Catalinimonas alkaloidigena: one gene and its partner. The protein of the gene in region 2 interacts with the protein of the main gene of each other region in a pairwise test. Links are inferred from orthologs where the notes say so. Each region holds a gene or a part of one and is shown on either strand. Other genes may lie near its edges.

Region 1 (16,406 bases), on a different replicon or contig from region 2:
CTTGAAATATTACAGAAACGGTGTTTTTTTAGGATAGTCTAAATCCTACGAATGGGCACATTGAACTATGGACGTGGTGCATTGGTCGAAACAATGTTACCCCAATGTTTCCTGTAACTAGTGTTATTATCGAAAAAGGGAAAACTAATTACGTTGTTTCTTATGCCTGAAACCGGCTGAGGCCCAAGGCTGTCAACAGGACATTAGCACATATCACGGAAAAAATGATGATTTAAGCCGTTGCAGCGCGGAGAGGTAGCGAAAACGTAAACGCGGTTCCTTTGCCTTGTTGACTGGATACCTGTAAGCTCCCGCCGTTTTTACGGACTAACTCGTTACACAAATTGAGTCCTAAACCGGAGCCCTTCTCGCCATTCGTGCCGCGAACCGTCGTAAGCGAGTCGAAATTGAACAGCGTTTCCAGGAGATCGGGCGCAATGCCTGTCCCCGTGTCAGTGACCGATATCGCAACGTAGTCGTCTTCGACCTGAGCGGCTACGGTAATGGTGCCGTTTTTCGTAAACTTGATGGCGTTGTGAAGCAGGTTGCGTAGAATGGTTTCAACCATGTGCTGATCGGCCCAGACCGCGACCGTCTCAGAAACGGTGTTGAGCAGCGTAAGCCCTTTTTCGCGCGCATCTTCGCGGTAGAGCTCCATGCAGACCTCAACCGTTTGTCGCAAAGCAATTTGCTGAGAGGCACACTGCAACTGATTCATCTGAGCTTTTGACCAGAGGAGCAAGTTGTCCAGCAGTTTGTGGGTGTTCTGCGTGACGTGGTGTAACCGGAGCATACACGCTTGCAGATCTTCCTGCGAAATGTCGCTCCCATAAGTGCTCGCCAGGTTAGTCAGGCTCATGATGGTAGCGAAAGGGCTGCGCAGGTCATGAGCAAGGATGGAAAAGAACTGGTCTTTGGCATGGTTGAGCGACCGCAACGCCTGCTCCATTTCTTTAAGTCGCCCGATGTCGTTGAAAAACACCGACAACCCGCCTTCGTAAGGCGTCGCCTGAATCTCCAGCCACGTCTCTCTCGGAGCATGGTACGTCTCAAACCGGACCGCACGCCGGTGCTCAAGCGCCGTCTTGAGGTTCTTCTCAAGGCAATAGGGTGTGATGGCCTCGGCACAGACGTCCTGTAGCGGTTTACCCACCGAACTCTTCTGTTTTTTCCCCAGCATCTTCGCTGCACAACGGTTCATGTACTGCAGCTTCCAGTCAAAATCGATGGACAGCACCGCTACGTTTGCGTTGTTCAGAAGATCGAGTTGATCGAACTGATCGGGACTGAAGGAAGGCGCCTTCGGGGGTGTGGGGATTTTTCGCACCGTGCCCGCTACTTTAGTAGGATGGCCTTCGTCGTCATAATGCAGTGTAGCGCTCAGGGCGAGGTGCTGTACCCTGCCGCGTCGCGTATGAATGCGGTAAATTTCCTCTTGCAGCAAAGGGGCTTGCTTCGAGAGTTGCGCGAACCAAAGGGTAACTCGGTCGGCATCTTCCCGATGCACGCGTGCCAAAATTTTTGCTAAGGCATCTTCGTGCACAGCAGGCTCAAGGTCGTGTAAGCGAAGCATTTCCGGCGCACAGACGAGCGTATGCGTCGCATAATCGTAAAGCCACCCGCCTTCGGTGAGTTGCTCGTAAGCCGAGGGCTCCATGTCTACCTGCCCGATGATGCTTACGCCCGTGACCTTACGGAAATGTACCTGCGGCAGGTACCAGAAGTGGTACGATTTTGTTTTTTCTGCAAAGACTTTGTGTTGAAAATGCCCCTGCAACGCATGCTCGACGAAGTAGCGATGCCGGCGTAACCCACGCGGTTGTTGTAAGAACGGTTGCCCGATCAGCTCTGAAATATGTCGGTGTTTCGAGAAAACGTTGTGTCCCTGGGCGTGTACAATGATTCTGTCGGCCGACACTTGCAATACACTGTGGGGGAAACTGGTAGGAGGCGAAGACAGCGCCGATTGACTGTCACGTAACCGATGCCGCAACGAGGCATTTGTGGCTTTCAACGATGCGATTTCCTGCCGGGCCTTTGCCAACTCATCCTCAAAGCCAGGACTGCTAGGAGAGAGAGAAGAAGAAGAGGGCCGTGCAGTCATAAGGGTAATCAGGTTGAGCGATTGAAAGTTACGGTATCAAAATAATTATTTAAATAGTTAAACAATAGAAAAAATACGTCGAAGCATGAATGTGCGTGGTTTTATGGAGCGAAAAGGCTCAATAAATCTTAAGAATGCGGTTTTTATCCATTCAATTACACTACTATTAACGCTGTAGCGCGAAAAGTCGTATTCCTTCTCAAGAGCAGTAGGAGCAATTTTTTATAGAAATCATATAAAAATCCTGAAAATGTTACACAAGTGCGACTTGGTACATTTCTGCAAATTGCTTTTTCAGAACCAGGAAAGCGATCGCTTGAGTGCGATAGTTTGAGAACTGAGGAATGTTCTCTATGTTTGCATCCCCATTAAGCCCAGATGGCGGAATTGGTAGACGCGTGGGTCTCAAACACCCATGGTGGCAACACCGTGCCGGTTCGACCCCGGCTCTGGGTACAGCAGGCAAAAGCCCGGTCAGAAACCGGGCTTTTTTTATTTAATCAGTTTCTACTGCGTCGTATACCTGCACGCGCTCCCACCAGGCCGAACAGCGTTCGATGAACCGGTGATGGTCGGGATCATCCTGGTAGTCATCGTGGTCGGCTTTGTTGTCGAACATCAGGAGCAGCGAAAATGCGTACGTGTTGTCGACGACGGGGCGGTTGGTCGCGGCCGGTATGCCGATGTGCGATTGCCGAATGGTGCTGATGGTAACGAGTTCCTGCAGCGCTTTTGTAAATTCTGCACGGACTGTAGCGTCGTTCGGGCTTTTGAGCCAGAAAAATACGTGATGGACAAACATAGCGTAAAGGGGGTTTGTGGGGTCGCAAGATACCAACTTTACGCAAGCGGCGGCCCCAGCGCATTGGCCAGCGCCACGATCTCCTCCCGCCGCGCCAGTTGAGCGAGCCATGCTTCCGGTAAAGCCGCTTCACCGTACACAATGCCCGCCAGGCCCCCGGCCACGGCTGCCGTAGTGTCGGCGTCGTCTCCCAAATTCACGGCGGTCAGTACGGTAGTGCGGTAATCTGGCTGCGTAAGCAAGCACCAGCAGGCGGCCTCCAGCGTATGCACTACGTAACCATCCGACTGAATGTCGTCGGCGGGCAACTGGCCGATGTCCAGAATCAACACCCGTTCGAACCGGTCTCGCTCCTCGTACGAAAGGTCGAGGGTATCGAGGTAGTCGTTGCAAACCTCCTGCATGGCGAAAAAGGCGCGGTCGGGCGGTTGCCCGTGCAATAACTGGCGCGCCAATTCGAGGTAACAAAAGCAGGCCACCAGCGTGCGCGGGTGCGCGTGTGTAAGCGACGATACTTCCGCCGTACGTTCGTAGCGTTGCGCCACGGGAAGATCGTCGAGGTAAAACGCCAGGGGAAGGATGCGCATGAGCGAGCCGTTGCCGTTGTGCTGCTCCTCAAGGCCGCCCGCTTCTACGGGCGAAACGCCGGACTGCAGGCGTTGCAGTGCTGCTTGGGTGGTCTGGCCAATGCCAAAGGCCGTGCCGTGTGCCGACCAATGCCCTTCGGTTTGCCAGCGCAGAAAACGCTGCGCCAGGTCGTGTAGGTTGTAGCCTTGCGCCAGACTCTCGGCCAGGCAGAACGTCAGGGCGCTGTCGTCCGACCACGTGCCGGGCGGTTGCTGGTGCACGCCGTTGCCCATCGGTTCGGTAATGGGAGCACTGCGCAGCGCTTCCCGACTTTTGCCTTCCACCGGAACGCCCAGCGCATCGCCCAGGGCAGTTCCCAGAAGCGCAGCCCGGTAGCGAGAAAGGCGTAAAGCGTCGTCGGACACGTTAATCAGCGGTTAAGACGGGAAGTGACAGATACCTATAAAAAAGCCGACAAGGTGTCGGCTCACTACAAAAGAAGGCAAGAAAGGTCTATTCGCCTTTGTTTTCTACCGCAAATCCTTCGGCCAGGAACTGGTACTGATCAAAAATCGAGCGCACCGCCCGGCGGATGTGGCGTCGGCTAGCAACGGCGTACTGGTCGCCAAATAGGCCGGACGCATAGCCCTGCCAGATGGCCTTGTCACGCTTGTTGTCGTAGAGCAGAATCAGTAGCGTGCCTTCACGCAAACTATACTTGACCGGATCGTACGTCTCGTCTTCGTTTTCCGTTTTAGCCCACTGATCGATCTGCGGCTGGTTGTATCCCTTAAAGTTGAAGTTGTCGTAGAAAATCTTATAGGCCACCATCAGGTTCGGTTTGCTTTCGTCCATCTGGTACCCCTGCAATTGCAACCGTTGCTGAATCAGCTCCCGGATCAGCGTATCCTCGGCAGTCGAAATGGCGCTGGAGTTCATCTCGGTAAAGAAGTTGAACGTTTTATACTTCTTGAAGCGCCCGTAGTAGCTGTAGTCCGATTCGACCATGTAATTACGGAAGCCAAAACACCCGGATAGCGCGATAAAAGTGCAAAATAGGAGGGAAGAGTAGATGATTTTCATGACGGAAGGAATTTGTCAAAGTAAGCCAGTTAATATAAATATTTTATTGGAAAACCGCTATCACTACGTACATCAGACTTTACAACTCACCGGAGGCCACGATGTTCGGCCCGCATTTTGCTACCTGCCCCGGTACATAACCATTTTTACTACGATTATGCGATCAATACACTACCGACGTGCTTTTTATGCCGTCTTCCTGGTGCTGTTTCTGACATCAACCGTGTTTGCTCAGACTTCTGAACAAGCTTCTCTCCGAAAAATTGAAGTAACAGGAAGCGCCGAGCGTGAGATAGTGCCCGACGAAATTTATTTTCTGATCTCGCTGCGCGAATACATGAACGGAACCAACAAAACCACCATCGACCAGCTGGAAAATCAGCTTCAGCGAGCCGTGAAACGTGCAGGCGTCGACCCAAATGATCTACGGATAGAAGACGTTCAGGGATTTCGAAATTACTGGCAAAAGCAAAAAGAAAAAAATTTCTTAACAGGAAAGCAGTATCGCCTGAAATTAAAAACGCCTGACAAGATCAACGAGATTCTGGCGGGCATCGACGACAAAGGCATCGACCGAACCGACGTGTTGTCCTATTCGCACAGCCAGATCGAAACGTTTCGCCGGGAAGTAAAAATCGAAGCATTAAAAGCCGCCCGCGAAAAGGCGACCTACCTGCTGGCCGCTATCGACGAGCAAGTCGGGCCCGTGCAGGAAATTCAGGAAATCGACAACGGCTACTCGGGTCCGCAACCGATGATGAGGGTCGCCAATATGGCGATGGAAGCCGACGCGGCCGCCGCCCCGCCCATCGATTTCAAAACCATCAAGCTGCGTTATGAGGTTCGTACCGTGTTTGCCATTCAATAAAAGAAGGAAACCAACGCAACAAAAAAGGCCCTGGCAGTTCACCAGGGCCTTTTTTAGCGAAGGGAGAAAGACGGGTTTCGAACCCGCGACCTCCAGAACCACAATCTGGCGCTCTAACCAGCTGAGCTACATTCTCCGTTTGGGCGTACAAAATTAGTATTACGCCACTGTTCTCCAAACCTTCGGGCCTAGATTTTTTACCAGAGGGGGGAGCGGACACCTCGGCAAGCCCGGAAGCCGGGTGTCCGGAGCGGGCAAATCTTGCTACCTTTGCCGCCCGTAAATTTTTTCGATCATGTTAAAAGGATTTTTCAACCCACCGCTTCCACAGAACGAACCCGTGCTCGACTATGCGCCGGGAAGTCCCGAACGTCAGGCGCTGAAAGAGGCGTTGCAGGAAGCCCGCGGGAAAGAACTGGACGTTCCGATGTACATCGGTGGAGAAGAGGTGCGGACCGACACCCGGCACAAGCTTTCGCCGCCGCACGATCACCAGCATGTGCTGGGTTACTTTCACGAAGGCGATGCGTCGCACGTAGAACAGGCCATCAACGCCGCGCTGGGTGCCAAAGCCGCGTGGGAGGACATGGCCTGGGAGCATCGGGCGGCTATTTTCCTGCGGGCCGCCGATCTGCTGGCGGGGCCGTACCGGGCCGAAGTCAACGCGGCGACCATGCTGGGACAGTCCAAAAATGCGTTCCAGGCCGAAATCGACTCGGCCTGCGAAATGATCGACTTCCTGCGGTTCAACGTGGCGTACATGACCCAGATCTACGCCGAGCAACCCGAGTCTGGCGCGGGCGTCTGGAACCGGATGGAATACCGCCCCCTCGAAGGATTTACGTTCGCCCTCACGCCGTTCAACTTTACGGCCATTGCAGGCAACCTGCCCACGTCGATGGCCATGATGGGCAACACGGTGGTCTGGAAACCGGCGTATACCCAAATCTATGCGGCACAGGTCCTGATGCGCGTGTTTCGCGAGGCGGGCCTGCCCGATGGCGTCATCAACCTGATTTATGTAGACGGCCCTGTGGCTGGTGATATCATTTTCAACCATCCCGACTTTGCCGGATTGCACTTTACGGGCAGCACAGGCGTTTTCCAGCAGCTCTGGAAAACCATCGGAGCGAACATCGGCAAGTACCGGACGTACCCGCGCATTGTGGGAGAAACGGGCGGAAAGGATTTTGTGCTGGCGCATAAATCGGCCGAACCCAAGGCTTTGGCTACCGCGCTGATTCGCGGTGCGTTCGAGTTTCAGGGGCAAAAGTGTTCGGCGGCGTCGCGCGCCTACATTCCGAACAATTTGTGGGGCGACGTAAAACGCTACCTGCTCGACGACCTGAAAACGATCAAAATGGGGGGCGTCGAAGACTTCAGCAATTTCGTAAATGCCGTTATCGACGAGCGTGCGTTTGATAAAATCGCCGGTTACATCGAGAAGGTGAACGAGTCGCCGGTGGCGCAAATCATCGCCGGCGGGAAGTGCGATAAATCGAAAGGGTATTTTATTGAGCCTACGGTGGTGGTTACGGAAGATCCGATGTTTACCACCATGTGCGAAGAGATTTTCGGTCCGGTCCTGACGATCTATGTATACGAAAGCGAGTGGTTCGAAGAGGCCCTTCAACTGGTCAACGATACGTCACCCTACGCCCTGACCGGTGCCATTTTTGCGCAAGACCGCTACGCCGTGGAGCTGGCTTCGCAGCGACTGAAAAACGCGGCCGGCAATTTCTACATCAACGACAAACCGACCGGCGCGGTGGTAGGCCAGCAACCGTTTGGCGGCAGCCGCGCGTCGGGTACCAACGACAAAGCCGGCTCGATGCTGAACCTGCTGCGGTGGGTATCGGCGCGTGCCATCAAAGAGACCTTCGTGCCGCCGACCGATTACCGCTACCCCTTCCTGGCGGAAGAATAACGTAAGGAAAATAACCCTTATGGCAAAAAAAAGGCGCAGCATAACAGCGGCGCTTTTTTTGTATCATAAACCATAAAGTGCAGAAATAATTAACGGGGACTGTTAATAAATCTACAGTGACAAATGTAGTCTGTTTACGTAAATTATCAATTTTTTGATATCAGCCCGTGACCCCACGGTCGCAATGTTTGGTGCACGTTAGGAGGAAAAATTTCATTTATTCTCCTGATTTATGTAGATAAGGGTTATTTCTTATGCACATAGTGCAAAAGCGCAAGGGCCTTCACGTAGGCTGATCCTGGGGTGATTTGGCGTGACGGGTTGTGGTAAAGGAGTGGTAATCAGGAAGTAGTGCGAGGAGAGTGGGTTGGAGCATCGTGAGGTGCTACCCGCGCTCAAATCGGGGGCAGTCGGACAATTTTCGGAATAAAGTAGACGGTACATAAATCCAAGTGCACCTTGGCTATGTAAGGTTTTAGCGAAAAATTAAAATAGTATTTAAGTTGTTACGAGCCTGCGCCAATTTCTATCTCAATGCCCTTGTCGATTCCCTCGTTGATGATGCCCATCCGCACCGCCTCCTGTTCGGGTAGCGACCATTCGACGTAATCGTTCTGTTTGGCGCGGGGAGCGCCGTATTTTTGGGTGAAGTACGCTTGTAATTCTGTCTGCATGTCGCGCAGCGAGCTTTCGTTACGGAGGTAGACCTGAATGTTGAAGCCCTTCACCTGGTCGTTTTCGTCCAGGATGTACATAATATCCGCGAGTTCGGTGCTGTCCAGGTCGAGCGAAACCAACAGACGGTCGGTTCGCTCCTCAGGGGCGTTGTCGGCTTCCATCTGCAACACCTCCTGCCGGCTGGCACCCAGGTTCAGGCCCCGGAAGGTAGTCGCAGTATCGGGTAAGAAAATAAGCTCAGTTTTGCTGACACTCGGCACCGTAGGGGCGGGTTCTTCTTCAAACACCACGGTATCGACCAGTTCGGGCTCGGCCGGCACGTTACTTTGATTTTTGCTTGCGCATCCGCCTATGGTCAAAATAAGCAGAAACAAAAGGGATCGGGACATACATCATCGGAAAGTGAGGCAAAGGTAACCATAACGCGTTGATCTGTCGAACGCCTGTTCGTTTGCATGCGGAAGGGTTGTCGCCTAACTTGAACGCCGATTTAACGAAGCCTCCTTCATGAAACTTTTTACTGCGGAGCAGATCCGGGCGCTTGATCGTTACACGATCGAACACGAACCCATCGCTTCCATCGATCTGATGGAACGAGCCGCGCAGGCGTTTACCGACTGGTTTGTGCAGCATTACCCCGCGTCGCGGCCGGTAGCGATCTTTTGTGGCATGGGCAACAACGGGGGCGACGGCCTGGCCATTGCGCGTTTGTTGCAAGCGCAGCGCTACACGGTGCAGTGCTTCGTGATGAAGTTGAAAGCGCAGGGCTCGGACGATTTCGAAACCAACCTCCAACGGCTACAGGAACTCACGACCGTCACCCTGCTGGAACGTGCAGAGCAGTTGCCTGTGGCGTTGCCGGACGACGCGCTGCTGATCGACGCGCTGTTCGGCTCGGGGCTGGACCGCCCGGTCGAAGGTTTTCCGGCGCAACTGATTCAGTTCCTGAACCGCACTAAACTGCCCACGGTGGCGGTCGACATCGCTTCGGGCTTGTTTGCCGATCGGCCCAACGGCTCTGGCGACGTGATTGTTAAACCCGAGGCAACGTTCTCGTTTCAATTCCCGAAGCTGGCGTTTCTGTTGCCCGGCAACGCGCAATACGTCGGCGAGTGGTACGTCGGCGACATCGGGCTGCACCCGGAAGTCATTCAACAGACTGAAACAAGCTGGTTTTATACCGATGCGGCCGCCGCACGGGCACTTCTGCAGCCGCGTACGCGCTTTTCGCACAAAGGCAACTTTGGCCGCGCACTCCTGATTGCCGGGAGCTACGGAAAAATCGGGGCGGCAGTCCTGAGTGCACACGCCTGCCTGCGGGCGGGGGCGGGTCTGACGTCGGCGCTCATTCCGCAATGCGGCTATAAAATCATGCAAACGGCCCTGCCCGAAGTGATGGTGATGACGGCCGGCAGCAACAAGAAAATCGTGTCGGATTTTCCGCCGCTCGGGGCGTACGATGCCATCGGCGTGGGGCCCGGCCTGGGCAAAGACTTCAAAACGGCCAAAGCGCTGGGCGGATTGATCGAGAAGATGATCAGCCCCATGGTAATCGACGCCGACGCCATTAACCTTACGGCCGAAAACCAGGCGTGGCTGGCTAAACTACCTCGCCAGAGCATTTTCACCCCCCATCCGAAAGAGTTTGAGCGGCTGGTTGGGCCGGTTGCGAACGATTACGAGCGCCTGGCGCGCGCCAAAGAGTTTGCGCAGCGCTACCAGTGCGTCATCGTGCTGAAAGGGGCCTACACGGCCGTCGTGCTGTGGAACGGGGAGGTGCATTTCAATACTACGGGCAATCCGGGCATGGCGAAAGGAGGGAGCGGTGATGCGCTGACGGGCATCCTGACGGCCCTCCTGGCACAAGAATACGACTCCGCTACAGCCGCCAAACTCGGGGTGTACCTGCACGGTGCCGCCGGAGATCTGGCGGCTCAGCACAACGGCATGATTGCCATGACCGCTACCGATCTGATCGAACAACTAGGCCACGCCTTCGAACAACTTAACCACGCATGAAACTACTGCTTTGGGTCGGCGTGGGCGGCTTTTTCGGAAGCATGGCCCGTTACGGCATCAGCCTGTATGCCCAACGTTGGTGGCCGGGCTTCTTTCCGTGGGGGACGCTGCTGGCCAACGTGCTGGGGTGTCTGCTGATCGGCGTCTTTCTGGTCCTCGCCGCCCGGCAACAGTGGGAACTGCCGACCAAGCTGCTGTTGGCAACGGGGTTCTGCGGTGGCTTTACCACCTTTTCCACGTTTTCGTACGAGTCGCTGCTGCTCCTGCGCGAAGGTCGACCCGGCGGCGCGCTGCTGTACATGGGCGTGAGCCTCGGGTTGGGGCTACTGGCCACGGCGGCGGGCATGTGGCTGGGGCGCCAGTGGTAAAAAAAGATTCGACTACAAAATTCTCCGGCATTGGATAACTTTTATGCCACAGTTCTTTTGACCTGTGTATCAATCTTTTAACTGATCTGTTCGTAATCGCTCTTTCTCCATGAAAACAGTAGGGTGGCTCCTCGCTATGTTCTGGTTTGTGGCCGCGCACGCCCAATCGTCGCGCCTTCCCAAATATCCGCCCGACCGATGGGATTGGCAGCTCCAGCAGTACTACAAAGGCGCCAACGTAAAAGAAGTGCACCTGTACCGCCATCGGTACGACGCCCGTGGGCGCTTGGACAAACAGAGCGAGTTGGTCTGGACCGAGGTTTACAACAAGCGGGGAAATTTGGTGGAGCGCACCGATTACGACGCGGGCGGCAAAGCCAAGATTAAGTTTGACTACAGCAAGCGTGGGGTGCCCATGCAGTGCATCATCACCGACGGGCGGGGCAAAGTGCAGGAACGGCATCTGTACCGGAACGGGCAGTTGTACCGCATCATGCACTACAAAGAAGACGAAAAGCGGGTGGCGATGCTCGACGAAGTGGTGTACAAAGGAGACCAGCGTGAGCTGTTGCGCCGCAATCAGCTCGGTGCACCGACCCACGTTACCAACAGCTATTTTGACCCCACCGGGAAGTTTTATTTCGAGAAGTTGTTTACGGTCGACGAAGAGTTGGTGTACGACCACCGATTCCTATTGACCGACGAAGGGCAGATCCGCCGTATGGAGTTACGCCGCCCGGACGAGAACGCCACGCCGCTGGCCGAATACCGGTACAACGAGGAAGGCCAGCGCATCGAAGCGCGCTATTACAACGATCAGGGCGTTTTGCAAACGCGCGAGGTGCTGAAGTACGACCACCGCAAACTACCCACCGAAAAAATTACGTACGATGCCGAAGGCAAGCCCCTCATGATGGATACCTACGGCTACAAGCGGTATTGAAGAAGCTAAAAATTCAGTGGATCGAGGTGCCGAAAATGGCCGTTCATGCGGATACGGGCTTTGGTCCGCTCAATTTCAGACACCACCGGCAGCGTGCGCTTCAGGTGCTCGGATAGGTACGTTTGCCGCTCGGTTTCGCTGCGGAACTTCAACAGTTCGTATTCCTGGTGCAGCGACAAACCGATCTTGTGCGCGATTTCGTACGAAAGAAGCCGGTCGGGCGTCGTCCGAAACTCGGGGCGGAGGTTCAGCAGCGAGTACAGTTGCTCGACGTTGAACAGGAGCGCCGCGCGTACGTTCGGGTCTTCGTCGGTATGGTCGGGCATAAAACGCACTTCCCCACCGGCGTAGAGCTTGTCGGCCATCGGATTGTCGAGCGATTGCAACAGAAACACCCGGACGCCCTCGGTGCGAATGTCCATCCGCCCGTCGTCATAGCGCTTTTCCACCGAAAGGATGCGCACTTCCGTGCCGTATTCGGACACCTGTTCGTCGAGATACGCCGGAATGCCGAACGTTTTTTCTTCCTGCAGACAGTCGCTGATCAGCTGCTTGTAGCGCGGTTCGAAAACGTGCAGGTTCAGGGCTTCCTGTGGATAGACAACCAGATTGAGCGGAAAGAAAGGGAGAAGGGTGGTCATAAGTCAGATTATTCACAAATCAGGGTATCGTACGTTTCTTCGTCGACGACTACCTGATGAAAAGGCACGCCTTCGGCATTCACGTAATCGACATGGTACTGGCCCTCTTCGGCTTGCAGCGCCGCAAAGTACAACGGCCGGTCCTGCCCCAGGTCGATGACTTCCTCGTAGCGGACAGGCAACACCTCACCGTATACACTGCTCAGCACACCGTACCGAAGGCCACGCTCCACACGCAGCACGCTTTCTTCCGGCGTTTCGCGCAAAAATCGGATGGCATCCATCGGCTCCGAAGCGGCTTCGTTCTTGCCCCATTCCCAGAAGACCCACCGGCCGTTTTGCCGTACCAAAGAAATGCCCTCGGTCCAGTGCCGGATTTCGTCCATCGTAAACGGAATCAACGGATGGTTCTGGCTGTCGATCAGGCCGTAGCTGCCCTTCTTTAACGCAATGTACGCGTTGGTTGATTCAGCAAGCGGGCGAAGGGTAGCTTCGTATTGCGGCGGAATCAGGTGCTGCAACGTGGGGTCAAACATCCCGAATTTTCCACGCTGAAGCAACATGACCCGGCCGTTGAAAAAGCCGGCTCCGTCGTAACGTGCCGGGACTATAGTATTGCCCTGCAGGTCGTAGATGCCCGTTTTTCGGTTGCGTTCCGCCATCAGCAGTTGGTTGCCCAGCAGGGCGATGCGGTCGTAGCGCGAGGCCATAATCTGCTCTCCCTGGCTGTTGAAAAGCGACTGACGGCCTGCGGCGTCGGTGGCCAGCAGCAGGTAAACCGGAGTTTCGTTGGCGCCCAGCGTAAACTTGTTGGTCAGCACCTCTACCTTCTGGTACCGGTTGAAGTTGACCATTTTGTCCTGCCCGAACGCAGCAAAAAGGTTATCGTTCAGCGAGAGAAGCAGAATGTTTTCTGCCAGAAACTGTACTGAGTCGTACGCGGGCTCTTTGTAAAACGCACCGGCTTGGTTCAGAACGCCCCAGCGTCCGGCCACCTTCACGCCATAGAATTGTGTATTGAAGATCACCCGTTCGAACCCCTGCGGATGCAGCGGCTGCCCATCGCGGTTCATCAGGAAGTACTGCTGGTCTTTCTGCACCAACCAACCGCCGGGCGTGTATTCTACGGCATCGGCCGTGACGGGGACAATGGGTTTGAGGCGGGCGTTCACCACCCCCCAACGGTCGCCGACGCGCACCAGAAACGATTCCTGCGGCTGCGGCACCACTTCGTGAAACTGGAACTGCGGCCGCGGTGCGCGGTTTTGTTGCAGGTCGTTGAGGAGTTGCGTCCACCGCAACACCGCATAGCGCCCGTTTTGGCGCACCAGCAGCTGATCGTCTTCCATCGAAATGTCCTCAAACGTGCCTTTCAGGACGTTGTGTCCCTGGAGCGTTAACAACCGTACTTGCCCGCCTGTTTCGGCGCGGACCAGAAAGCCTCCGACCAAACTGATGTCTTCGAACTGCAACGGGATGGTTTCGCCATCGGCCCCGGTCACCAAACCAACGCTGTCGCCGCGTTCGGCGCGGTAGATACCGGGACGCAGGGCTTCCAGCCGGTCGTAGCGGAAAGCCGTCAGCGGTTTGCCCGCCCGGTCGACCAGCCCGGCGCGCGCGTTCTGATGAAGTACGAAATACGGCGCATCGACTTCTGCACAGCGGTATTCGTCGGTCGGTGCGTCGTAACGAGCCGGAATGCGCCACTGGCCTGCTTCGTCGATAAATCCCCAGCGGGCGTTGGCCGGCATCGGCAACAGTTGCGTGGTGGCGGTGGTCAGCCGGATCAACATGCTGTCGGCCGACGGTAGGCTGTACTGATTGGCGAACTGCTCCAGCGTACCTTCCTCCCGGTGGAACAAAAAGAGCCATTCGAGCGCGTGGGGAGCCACGTGTGCGTGCGGGTAGTCAGCGTAGAAAAGCGCGTAGGCTTCGGGGGTATGGGGCGCGGTGCGCAGGGCGTAGATGTGCCGCTGGGCCTCGGTCAGGTAAGCGTTATGGGGATAGCGACGCACAAAATTCTCGTAAGCCTCCAGCGTGCCCGAGGCGGTCTGGTTTTCGTAAAGCAGAAGCTCGTAGATTTCGTTGGCCTCGCGGGCCTGCCGGGCGTCAGGGTACTGTTTCAGGAAACGTTGGTACGCCTGGTAGGTACCCTCGGCTTTGGCCGCTTCGAAGGCCAATGAGTCGCGCGTGGCGGTGGCGGCGGGGCGTTGCGGTGCCGAGGCATAACGATCCAGAAAGGCCTGGTAGGCCGGTACGGTGTGCACCGAACGCGCGTAGGCAAAGGCCAGACTGTCGACTTTGATTTTTTGCCGGTCGAGCGCGGTGCTGTCCAGCTTGAGTTTTTTCAACTGTTTGGCCCCTTCGTCCGGGGCAAGGGCATAGACTCGCTGCGCGGCGGTGATGTAGTGGTATGCCGAGTCGAACGGGTTGGCGGTGGTGTCGGCTTCTACGAAATAACGCGACGCGACGTACAGGCCCGCTACCTGAGCTGAATCTTTTGCGAGCACTTTGCGCCACTTTTTAGAGGCGGCTTCGTACTTTTCTTTTTCGAGTTGATGCAGGGCCGAGCGGGGGGCGTTACAGCCGGCGTACAGGCACGTCCACAAGGTCAGCACGAGCCGCCACCAGGCCGGTGAGCAAGAAGCTGCAGCAAGAGGAAATCGAGCGATGCGCAAGGGTGTGTTAGGATTATTTCAATAGCTTTGACCCTGAAAAATCGGGCTAAAATCCCGAAACGTAGGAAGACCCAACTTGCCTTCTTTGCAAGGGAAATGTCAGATAACGAGGCAATTACAGTTTCCCTGTGCAATGCCGGGCATAAACATACAATGAATGTCAGAATTTAGTGCTTACCTCGCGTTAGGCTTCCACCACATTCTTGACCCCCATGCATACGACCACATTTTGTTTGTGATTGCCCTATGCGCCGTTTATTTTTCGCGCGACTGGCGACAGGTGCTGGTGGTGGTGACGGCGTTCACGGTTGGGCATTCGGTTACGCTGGCGCTTTCGGCATTTGAGGTGTTTCGCTTTCCACCGCAGGTAATCGAAATCCTGATCCCCATCACCATTCTTTGTACCGCCATTGCCAATTTGTTTGTCCGTCACCAGCGCAGCCTCCTGACCGACACCAACTACCGGCCCCGCCTTCGGTACGCGCTGGCGCTTTTTTTTGGTTTTATTCACGGCATGGGTTTTTCGACGTATTTGCGGTCGTTGCTTCCGCCCGACCAACCCATCGTTTGGCGCCTGCTGGCCTTTAACCTAGGCATCGAACTGGGGCAACTGGTGGTGGTGTGTGCCGTTTTGTTCATTTCCTTCATTTTCGTGCAGTTTGTGAAAACCGAGCGGCACGACTGGAGTCTTTTTGTGTCGGGCATGGTGGCCGGCGTTGCTTTCATCCTACTTTATCAGCAGTTGTAAACGAAGGCAGCGAGCGTTGCCGTAGATTTTTATTGGATGAACCGATTGCGTGACGTAACCGGCTCCCGCTCTGCGCAACGGCGCCGGCGGCAGCTACGGAAGAGCGATCTGCTGATGGCAGGGTTGTACGGGGTCCTTTACCTGATGCCTTTTATCAAGCCCGGCGGCAGTCTGTGGTGGATCGGCGTTAGCGGGTTGGGCATTTTGCCGGCTTTGCTGCTGCACCTGCTGCTGTTGCTGGTCGGGTTGCTCCGCCGCCCCTGGACCACGCAGCTACCCCTGTTATTTGCTTTGCTGATGGGGCTGCCCTACCTGTGGGCGACGTTCGGAAAAGGGGGGAGCGCTCCGCTGCCGACGGACGAGGTGAAGGTGTTGACGTACAACGTGAAACAGTTTGAGCGCGACGCCTACCATCCCCGCGAAAAGGACGCTGAACCTCGGTCACCACAGGTGATCGATCAGGAAGTGGCCTGGATTGCCGCGCAGGGGGCAGACATCGTAGTGATTCAGGAATTCTACGATTTCGAAGGATCGCCCCTGTTCAACATGCGTGAGCGTTTCCGGGAGAACGGCTACCGCTACCAGGCGTTCGATCCCTACATCGTGAGCCGGTCGGGCAAAATCAACCATTACGTTGGCACGATGGTGATGAGCCGCCATCCGATCATCGCGTCCGGCCTGATGCCCAACAGCATCTCGGCCCATCTGAACCAGAATCTCTGGACCGACATTGCGTTGCCTAGCGATACCGTTCGCTTTTATGGCGTCCACATGCAATCGTACGGCTTGCGCCCGGAAAACCGGGATACGTGGTTCGAACAGATCCGGGATGGGTTAAGCCGGCGCAGCGACCAGACGGTGGCTTTGCGGGAGCACATGCTGCAGTCGCCCTATCCGGTGATGGTGTGCGGTGACATGAACGACACCCCCTACAGCTACACCTACTGGCAAATGCGCATGCACCTGGCCAACGCGTTCGA
Region 2 (9,792 bases):
GACGCGGTAGGCAAAATCCAGCAGCCACTGCTGTGCCAGCAGGTAGGCGACCGGTGCGGCGAGGAGGGTAGCCACCGCCACTCCCACGATAAATTCCCGGTTCAGCAGCAGCAACACCTGCCCGATCGAGGCACCCAGTACTTTGCGCACGCCGATCTCTTTGGTGCGGGTTTGCGCCAGGTAGGCTACCAGCCCTAGCAGGCCCAGCAGCGCCAGTGCCATGGCGATGCCGCTGATAACGAGCGTCAGTCGAGAGATGTCTCGTTCCTGCGCGTACAGTTGATCCAGGCGCTCCGTCAGAAACTCGTAGCTGAACGGGGCCTCTTTGACCAGTGCTTGGTATTCGCGTTCCAGTAGGGAGAGCACTTGCGAAGTCTGCGTGGCATCGAACCGGACCACCATCTGCTCCACCCACCGGGGCTCCTGGGCTACTTCATAGAACAGGGGCCCCACCTTCTGGCGCAGCGAAAAAAAGTGAATGTCGGGGAGAACACCGGCCACGGTTTTAGGAATGCCCTCGCCCAAGGCCCCGTTTTCCCACGAAGGTTCCAGCACAATCGTTTTGCCGACCGCGCTGTGCGCGTCCCAGCCGAACTGACGGGCGGCGGTCTCGTTGATGTAAAACAGTTGCTCCGGCGCACCAGGATGCAACGCTGCCGACAGGGCGGCACTGTCCATGCCCAATACCTGCCAGTAGGCGACGTCCATATACAGGGTATGCGCATCGTCCATCACCACCTGAAATCCTTCCGGCACGTAATCGATATGATTGAACGTGGCACTGCCGGGCAACAGACCGCTGCCTACCTGGTGGATGTCCGGTTCCTGCACCAGCCGCTGTTTCAGACGTTGGTAGACGTCGACATCCTCTAGCGGAATCTGCACGATCCCTTCCCGCACAAACCCCAGGTTCTTTCGTTGCACGTAACGCAACTGATCGTTGATGATATAAGTGACGCCCAGCAGACTAATGATGAGCGTAAACTGGCTGATGACCAGTACCCGACGCAGCCGGGCGTTGCGTTTGGGGTGTTGTTTGGGTCGGAAAAGGCCGACGATGTGCTGTCCGGCCAGCAGCAGCGCAGGGTAAAGACCCGCCAGTCCGGCAATGAGCACTACCAACGCCAGCGGAGCCAGTACGAAGCGCCAGTCGCGGACGTAGAGGTTGATCAGTTCCAGATTCATCAGACGGTTAAAGGCAGGGAGGAGGGCGTCGATCACTCCGAGGGCGAGCAGCCAGCTTAACAGCGCGAAAAACAACGCTTCACACAAAAATTGCACGCGGAGTTCCCAGGGGCGTGCGCCCAGCACTTTGCGCAGGCCCACTTCTTTGTGGCGGCCGTGGTAAACGGCTACCGACAGGTTGACGTAGCTGATGAGGGTAATGAGCAGAATCACCGCGCCCATCCACGCAAACAGGTAAAAATAGCGCACGTCGCCGGGGGGCTTGAGTTCGTATAGAACATTGGAACGCAGGTGGATGTCGGCCAGGCGTTGTACCTGTTCGCCTTTGACGAGCGGATCGTCGACGCGCGCCGGATTCTGGCGATGCAACGCGGCGGTGATTTCCGTAGCCAGGCGCGCGGGCGTGACCTCGGGTCGGCTGCGCACGTAGGTGTAGGCCCCCCAGGCAGGAATCCGGGCGGGATTTAACGCCATCTCGAACCCAACGTGCGAAACGTCTGGCACATCTGCGATAATGCCCGTGATGCGGTAGTCGATGCTGTCCAGGCGAATGGTGTGCCCTAAGGCCGCCTCTGCATACGTCTCGCCGAAGTGACGCCGGGCGGCCGTTTCTGTCAGGATCGCACTGTTGGGTTGGGCAAACGCAGAGGTCGGGTCGCCTTCCAGAAACGTCCAGGTGAAAAGATCGAGGAAGGCAGGTCCCGTATTCGTAAAGAGAATGTGCTTCTGGGCAAACGTCTTCTCCCGGGTGGTAATAAAGTTTTCCTGATCGCCTGTGACGGCGAACTGAGCGACTTTCTCAATGTCCGGCAGGGCACGCAGGTAGTCGAGTTTTTCCTGCTGTTGGGCTGCGTCGGCGTCTGCATAACCGGGAAATCCCAGCACGGGGTACCACTGGGAACGGTAATGACTGATGATGCGGTAGGTGCGTTCGTGGTGCTGATGGAAGCGATCGTACGAATACTCGTGGTGAGCGTAGAGGAAAGCCAGCAGGCAGGTGACCAGCCCCGCCGTCAGGCCAACTACGTTGATCAGGGTGTAGGCGCGGTGCTTAAGGCACTGCCGAAGGATAATCTGCCAGTAGTTGTAGAACATGCGGGTCGTATAGGGTGGGACGTAAGTCGTACTATCAACTATCGTGCGTATTGTGTAACTATTTGATAATCAGTGATTTTATTTGGAAGTGTGTTGGCGGAACGTTCGTGCATGGACACTCGCGTCCGGTTTCGGACGGCAGCGTTGCAAGGAAGAATGAGTGGGAATCTGCAGATTTGTCCTGGTCTTGCTCTTTAAAGGCACTTCTAAAAAGCAAAGGGGACACTGTCATCGCAGCGTCCCCTTTGCTTTTGTGCTTGCTTTTCGCTTAGTGCGTGTGTTCTTCGCCGTCGTGGCACTTCTCCTGCACTTCGTGAAAACGCTCGTGGAGGTCGTCCAAATCGGCGAAAATCTCTTCGTCCGAAGCCTCGGTTCGCACCGTCTTGCGCAATTTTTTGGCCGTAGTCACCAGCGCATCCAGCGATTCGGACACCGCTTCGTTATATCCCTGGGGCAGGGGGGCACGTTGCCAGGCGACCGCCGCCTTGACCAGCTCGTCGACGCGGGTCTTGATGGGCTGCATGTTCCCCTCTTCGGCGGGGTGGAAGGTCTGGGCCATCACTTTGTGGAACGCTTGCATCTCTTTCCATTCGGGTTGGTCCTGGGCAAACGTAGCGGCCTGGAAAAGCAGGCAGAATGCTACGGCGAGTAGATATTTCATACGATGAAGTTGGTCTTGTCAGGTTGAAGTCACCGCAAAGATAACGCCAGCAAGTCGGTTATTCTTGCGCGGGCGGGGTGATCATGATGTGGGCGCGGTGCGTACCCGGGTCCATAATCCACGGACCACCCGGCACCGTCGGTCGCTCGGGCAAGCCGGTCGACGCGGCCGTGGCGAACGGAATGTAGACGACGTAGCGGTAATTGGCGCCCGTTACCTGGTTGGTGGCAGGGTCGTATTGGGCATCGGCTCCGGCCAGAATGTGCAGTGTGGCGGGGTGCGTGGGCATCTTGAGCGTACCCGCTTTGGCTTCTGCTTCCCGGATGTCGAACAGTTCCCTGCCGTTTTTCCCTTCCTCGCGCAGGGCCCGACCGCGTGCCATAAACGGCTCCAGATCTTTGTGATAGCACACTACTTCGAAACCGGGTTGGTTCGGGTCATCGGCCCGGCAGATCTGGCTGTTGGTGCCCTCGCGCAGCGTGACCACCTTGCCCTGGGCATCGTAGCCCAATACGGTGGCTTCCGCACGTTCCGGCTCGGGTGCCGCCAGGAGTGCAGCGCTGATCTGCTGTTCTTTGTTGGGAATCGATTGCGCCTGTGTGCAGGCGGCCGGCAGACTGGCGGCGACAACGGCAAAAGCGAAGATCAGAGAGGAGTAGCGCATGGCGATAGGAGGTTGGTGGTTCAAAGTAATGATTTACACGCAAAACCCCATGGGCGGGGCGAAGGCTTACGCCGCCACAAAATACCGACGGTGGTAGTTGATTTGCCCGAGGTGGTAATGAAAGTGCGCCAGCAGGCGAGCCATCATAAAACCGATGCTCTGGTCCTGCCCGGCGTTGTGCTCTTCCGGGTAAGCGTACGGCAATTGTTCTTCCTCCAGGTCCAGGCACACTTCTTCCATCATGTCGAGGGTCGACTGGATGCGTTGCAACAGCAGCTCGCGGGAAACGTCCTGTTCGGTAAACTCGCGTTCGCGTTCGCGCTGGTAGCCCGTTTTGCCCAGGCCCTGTCCCACAAAGTGGTTGAGGTTACCCAGCAGGTGGAGCGTCAGATTCCCGGCCGAGTTGGTGGTGCCGGGGAGTTTGCGCCAGATGAAGTTCTCGTCAGGATACGCGCCGATCTCTTCCCGGAGTTGATCCAGGCCACGGCGAAAAAATTCGTGCAATGCCGCAATCATAGAAGGTTTGTTTTGGGGCCTGAATATAGGATTTATGCAGAAAGGTAGTATACCGATTGGGCCGAAATCTTCTTGGTGGTTCTGCGGTAGAGGACCCGGTCGAGCCAGTAGCCGGGGCCGGACGTTTCGGCAGACTCCCTAAAAACCCGGAAAATTTCGCTGGGATGTCGGTTTTTTACAAAAGATGTCTGACCGAACTTTTTACATTTGAACCATCAAATCATTCTCCAAGCACAATTACCTTTTTTTCAAGTTTATGAAGAAACTTCTTATCTGTTTGGTGGTTATGATGGGCCTGTTTGCAGCAGTACCGCATAACGCACAAGCACAGTCGTACGCGAAGGGCGATAACATCCTGATGGCGGGTGTTTCGATTGGCCGGTACGGATACGGCTATTCGTGGTACTACAGCAACGCCGCGTTGTTCCTGCCGCTGAACGCGGCCCTCGAGTTAGGCGTGCACGAGTTTATCAGCGTTGGTCCTTACCTGGCCTATGCGCGCTGGTACGGCTGGAACTACGTTTCCGTAGGGGCGCGCGGTTCGGCCCACCTGTTTCCCATTCTGAACGAATACCTGGATACGGATCTGGACGATACAGATATAGATGTCTACGTCAGTGTGTTGCTGGGGCTCGATTTTCGGCCCTACTATTACACCAACGACAGCAATTTTCGGGGGCGTGCCGGCATTGGCGGTGGCTCGGTAGTGGGGGCCCGCTACCAATTCAACCCCAACGTCGGTGTCTACGCCGAAGTCGGTCGCGGTGCCCTGGGGTACCTGACCGGTGGCGTCGCCCTAAAGTTCTGAGTATAGAGCGAGTGATCCTAAGCCCCCCATGGGACTGCAAAAAATCCATGGGTTGCTTGGAGCCGACTGCTTCGGAAAGAAGTAGTCGGTTTTTGCACTGCTGTTCCCTTCCTAGCAAAAAAGCCGGCTTCTGCACTAGAAACCGGCTTTTTTGTGTTTGCATCTATTCAGGGTTTGAGGACCACTTTCAGGCAGTTGTCTTCTTTGTTGTTGAAAATCTCGTAGCCGTGCACGGCCTGGTCGAGCGGCAGGGTATGGGTAATGATGTCGTCCAGTTTCACTTTTTCCTGTTTGACCAAGTCCAGGAGGTGGTCGATGTACGTCTGCACCGGCGCTTGCCCGCCCCGGAAAATGATCTCCTTGTCGAACATCTGGCCGAGTGGAAAATTGTCATAGTTGGTCATGTATACGCCCACACACGTCACGGTGCCACCCCGGCGTACGGTCGAAAATGCATTTTCCAGCACCTTGATCGTGCCGACCTGCGTGCGGACCACCGATAAGGCCTTTTCCAGGACGTTCCGGTCGGCTTCCATCCCGACGGCGTCGATACACACGTCAGCCCCGCGCCCGCTGGTCATGTCCCGCACGGCTTTGGGAATGTCGACTTTGGCGGCGTTCAGCACTTCCGATCCCGCCGATTTCTGCGCCTTTTCGAGCCGATACGGCTGAATGTCGACGCCGATCACCCGCGCGGCGCCCTGCAACCAGGCTGCTTTCTGGGCCATGATGCCCACGGGGCCGCAGCCAAAAACCACCACGGTTTCGCCGCCCTTCAGGTTGGCCCAGTCGACGCCTGCCCAGCCGGTAGGGAAGATGTCGGTGAGGAACAGGACCTGTTCGTCCGTCAGGTTGTCGGGCACTTTGCGTGGCCCGAAGTCGGCGTACGGAACTCGGACGTATTCGGCCTGGCCGCCGTCGTACCCACCGAAAATGGAGGTGTAGCCGAACAGCGCGCCCCCTTTGCCTTTGGTCAGGCCCCCGTCGGGGCCGTAAAATTCAGGGTTGGAATTTTCGCACTGCGTGGGCAGGTGGGCCTGCTGACAGAAGTAACAGTGGCCGCAGGCAATGGGAAACGGCACCACCACGCGGTCGCCTTTTTTCAGGTTATTGACACCCGCACCCACTTCTTCGACAATGCCCATGAACTCGTGACCCACCACAAAGCTCTGGGTATCGGGAATTTTACCGTTGTAAATGTGCAGGTCAGAACCGCAAATGGCCGTGGACGTTACCCGAATGATGGCATCGCGGGCCTCTTTCAGTTCCGGGTCCGGCACGGTATCGACACGAACGTCTTTGGGTTTATGGTAAACCAGGGCTTTCATACGCAGGGTTGGGGAATGATGTGATGAATAGTTGTGACATAACCAGACCAGAAGTCTGATGAAGAAAAGTATCCTTACAAACGCGCCGGGCCGCTTTGGGTTGCAAAAACCTGGTCCGCAGGAAGTTAGCAACTCGCGCAGCGGAATGCCGGCGGAGAGCCCCCCGGGCATGCCGGCTTTTTCTATCTTTGAGAAGGGCGAAGCTTTTCGCCAAAAACCGCGAAATTTCTTCGCGCCTTTGTACGTTACTAAGTATACGTGATGCGCTATATGAATATAAAACGATACTCGCGTTGGATCTGGGGAGCGCTGTTGGTGGGCGCGGTGGCCTGTAGTCCTTACGAACGCCTCAGCAAAACCGACCTTTCGTACCGCTACGGCGCCGAGACGCCCCTCCAGGTAGACAGCAAGGTGCTGGACGAAGGGGGGCAAATGCGCGTGTTCCTCGACATCAAGGCTAGCAAACTGGGCGACGACGCCACATTGGCGACGCTGAACGAGCGCTATGGCTTTTCGTACCGCATTACGCCCAGCTACCGGAGCAAAGAGACCATTGTCTCCGTTCCTTCGCTCGAATTTTCAGGTTTTCATGGTCGGAATAGCGACGGTACGTTCCACGTTTCGTTTCCGCTGGCCAAAATCGGAACGCCTTCGGCACTGATGGTGCTGACCGCAACCGAGAAGGCAAGCGGCAAAGCGGTGATGTTCGACATTCCGATTTCGTTCGCCGACGAAGACCTGAAAACGAAGTACGCCCTGTTCCCGATTCGGCATAATTACCCGGCCGGTCCGTACGTGACGACGCGCGACACGGTGGTGATCCGCTCGTTGCGAAACGATGCCCAGCCGCTGATGGTCCGCTACTTCAGTGATGCGTTCCGTCCGGCTTTGCCGCCGATGGCCATCACCAACTCCATCAAAAACCGCCCGGAAGAGACGCAGACTTACCAGCTACGCCCCGGCGAGGTGATGAAATTTGTGGCCGACGGGTTGTACTTCGCTCAGGAAGACACCAACTCGCGCGAGGGTTTTTCGTTCGTCGTGAACCCCAACCGTTTCCCGCGCGTCACCCGCGCTACGGAACTGATCGAGCCGCTTATTTACATCACTACTCGGAAAGAGCGCGAAAAACTGCTGTCGTCCGAAAATCCGAAGTTGGCCCTCGATGCCTTCTGGCTAAAACTTAGCAATAATAATCGCGAGTACGCTCGCCGCATGATCCGCGAATATTATACCCGCGTGCAGGAGGCCAACGCACTGTTTACCACGTTCAAACAAGGGTGGATGACTGACCAGGGCATGACCTACATCATCTTCGGGCCGCCCCAAAAAATGCTGCGCTACAACGACCGCGAGGAGTGGTATTACGAAAAAAGCGCCAGTATGCCCGAAGTCTATTTTACGTTCCTGAAAAGACCCACTATTTTTACCGACGAGAATTATGAATTGGTCCGGTATAACGAATTTGACCGGGTCTGGTATGCAAGCGTCGAACAGTGGAGAAAAGGAATCGTCCGAAGATAAGACCCACCGCACCGGAAGCCTCGCCCGTAGGGCGTGACGTGGTGTTTGGCCTGCGGGCCGTAGTGGAAGTGCTCCGTTCCGATCAGGAAGTGGAGCGTATTCTGGTCCAGAAGGACCTGAAAAACGAAGTGGCCCTGCCCGAAGTATTGGTGCTGGCCCGCGAGCGGCACGTGCCTGTGCAACGGGTGCCGATCGAAAAACTCAACCGCGTTACCCGGAAGAATCACCAGGGCGTTATCGCCCTGATTTCGTCCATCGCCTACGCGTCGCTCGAAAACGTAATCGATGCGGCCTACGAGGCGGGGCACGACCCCCTCATGCTGATTCTGGATCGCGTGACCGACGTGCGCAACTTCGGCGCCATCGCCCGTTCGGCCGAATGCGCCGGAGTCGATGCGTTGGTGTTGCCCGAACGGGGTGGAGCGCGGATCGGCAGCGATGCGCTGAAAACCTCAGCGGGGGCGCTCAGTCACCTGCCCGTCTGTCGGGTGCCACGCCTGGCACAAACCATCCGAGAGTTGCAGGCGCGGGGGGTGCGTGTGGTGGCCTGTACCGAGAAGGCCGACAAGCTGCTGTATGAAGTGGACCTGAGCGGACCGTTAGCGCTGTTGCTCGGTTCCGAGGAGGACGGCATTCAACCGGAGCTGCTGGAGAAAAGTGACGAACAGGTACGTTTGCCGATTCAGGGCAAAGTCAGTTCGTTGAACGTCTCGGTGGCGGCCGGAATTGCGACGTACGAGGCAGTGCGTCAGCGCCTGAACACCGTCGTCCCGTAAAATTCCCCCTAACTAGGTGACTTCCTTTTATGTGTCGACCGACCGTAGCCGGCTGGATGTCGGCATGATCCACGCGTACCTATCGCAGCGCTCCTACTGGGCACAAAACCGGACGCGGGCGCAGGTAGAAACTTCCATGGCACATTCGTTATGTTTCGGGGCGTATCAGGACGAGCGGCAGGTCGGCTTTGCCCGTGTGGTGACGGATTATGCAGTCTTTGCCTGGCTGGCCGACGTGTTTGTGTTGGAGGACGTTCGGGGACAGGGCGTGGGCAAACTGCTGGTGCGCTCCATCGTGGAGCACCCTGAATTGCAGCTAGTCAAACGCTGGATGCTAGCCACCAAAGACGCACACGACCTGTACCGACAGCACGGATTTCAGGAAGTGCATGATCCTGCGCTCCTGATGGAGCGGATGCGTTCTTAACTGCTACTTCTTGCGCTTCTTTTCCGCCTCGTAGGTGTGTTCGGCCAGTTCCATCAACTCGCGTTCGAGCGCTTCGCGTTCGCGGCGGTTGTCGCGTAGTTTTTTGCGGAGGGTTTTGGCGCGGTTGTGGGGTTGGGCGGTCAGCAGACGCCGGAAGAAATCGGCCACGATGAAGCCCTGCCGTGCTTTGGTCACCACCCCGCGCAATTTCCAGGTGCGGGCCAGGTACTTGACGCGGGCCACTTGCGCCAGGCGGAACGTACGGATGAACGACACCAGCGGCAGAAAAATGATCAGCAGATCGATCCAGTTGCGTTTGCAGTAGTCAACTTTCTCGTCCGAAGCCGAAAACATCACCAGAAACTCGAATGTAAAGGCGATCCAGATGCTGGCCTGCACCATTTCGAGCAGGAAATTCCAGTCGACCGCTGGGAAACGCTGTTGAGCATCTTCCATAAACTTCCACTCGACAATCAAGACCGGAATAATCAACATCGCAATCACGATCATCGGAATGCCGAACGCCTTGCGCAGCCGGTCCAGAAGGGGTTCGTTGGCTTCACACCATCCCCAGAACGGGAGCCAGATGCGCCGGATGTCCATGATGTGGCGGCTGCCGATGCGGAGCGGCGGAAACACCAGGGCCAGACCTCGCTTGAGTAGCTCGTGGCGATGCAGCCGCAGGCGTTCCTGCCGCGCGAGATAAAGGGTAATGGCAAAATCGGCCCAGAACAAGAGCAAGCCCACACCCCAGAGGGAACCCAGCGTGCGAGTAAAAGTGGACAGGTAGCGGAACTGGTCACCGCCG

The links.
Region 1: the proteins of rlmB (region 2) and BLR44_RS10495 interact in binary tests that used the Escherichia coli proteins (3 or more experiments, as listed by UniProt). The link is inferred for Catalinimonas alkaloidigena from one-to-one orthologs.

What each region holds. Positions count from the first base shown.
Region 1 is NZ_FNFO01000003.1:768,635-785,040, forward strand. The notes cover bases 7,919-10,792. They hold BLR44_RS10495 (NAD(P)H-hydrate dehydratase), read left to right. Parts: upstream 7,919-8,536; coding sequence 8,537-10,048; downstream 10,049-10,792. Other genes in these bases: BLR44_RS10490 (hypothetical protein), read right to left, coding at 7,919-8,418; crcB (fluoride efflux transporter CrcB), read left to right, coding at 10,045-10,416; BLR44_RS10505 (hypothetical protein), read left to right, coding at 10,526-10,792. In the rest of the region: BLR44_RS10450 (PAS domain-containing sensor histidine kinase), read right to left, coding at 233-2,104; BLR44_RS10460 (Dabb family protein), read right to left, coding at 2,601-2,906; BLR44_RS10465 (ADP-ribosylglycohydrolase family protein), read right to left, coding at 2,945-3,898; BLR44_RS10470 (DUF4136 domain-containing protein), read right to left, coding at 3,987-4,556; BLR44_RS10475 (SIMPL domain-containing protein), read left to right, coding at 4,714-5,424; pruA (L-glutamate gamma-semialdehyde dehydrogenase), read left to right, coding at 5,720-7,351; more of BLR44_RS10490, read right to left, coding at 7,858-7,918; more of BLR44_RS10505, read left to right, coding at 10,793-11,359; BLR44_RS10510 (LON peptidase substrate-binding domain-containing protein), read right to left, coding at 11,365-12,000; BLR44_RS10515 (WG repeat-containing protein), read right to left, coding at 12,009-14,618; BLR44_RS10520 (HupE/UreJ family protein), read left to right, coding at 14,836-15,426; BLR44_RS10525 (endonuclease/exonuclease/phosphatase family protein), read left to right, coding at 15,463-16,406. UniProt on the Escherichia coli protein: Bifunctional enzyme that catalyzes the epimerization of the S- and R-forms of NAD(P)HX and the dehydration of the S-form of NAD(P)HX at the expense of ADP, which is converted to AMP.
Region 2 is NZ_FNFO01000001.1:583,951-593,742, forward strand. What follows is about bases 6,656-9,655. They hold rlmB (23S rRNA (guanosine(2251)-2'-O)-methyltransferase RlmB), read left to right. Parts: upstream 6,656-7,753; coding sequence 7,754-8,557; downstream 8,558-9,655. Other genes in these bases: BLR44_RS02245 (GWxTD domain-containing protein), read left to right, coding at 6,656-7,781; BLR44_RS02255 (GNAT family N-acetyltransferase), read left to right, coding at 8,574-8,984; BLR44_RS02260 (hypothetical protein), read right to left, coding at 8,988-9,655. In the rest of the region: BLR44_RS02210 (ABC transporter permease), read right to left, coding at 1-2,280; BLR44_RS02215 (hypothetical protein), read right to left, coding at 2,549-2,941; BLR44_RS02220 (hypothetical protein), read right to left, coding at 3,000-3,605; BLR44_RS02225 (DUF1572 family protein), read right to left, coding at 3,672-4,121; BLR44_RS02230 (hypothetical protein), read left to right, coding at 4,378-4,929; BLR44_RS02235 (zinc-dependent alcohol dehydrogenase), read right to left, coding at 5,097-6,257; more of BLR44_RS02245, read left to right, coding at 6,528-6,655; more of BLR44_RS02260, read right to left, coding at 9,656-9,792. UniProt on the Escherichia coli protein: Specifically methylates the ribose of guanosine 2251 in 23S rRNA.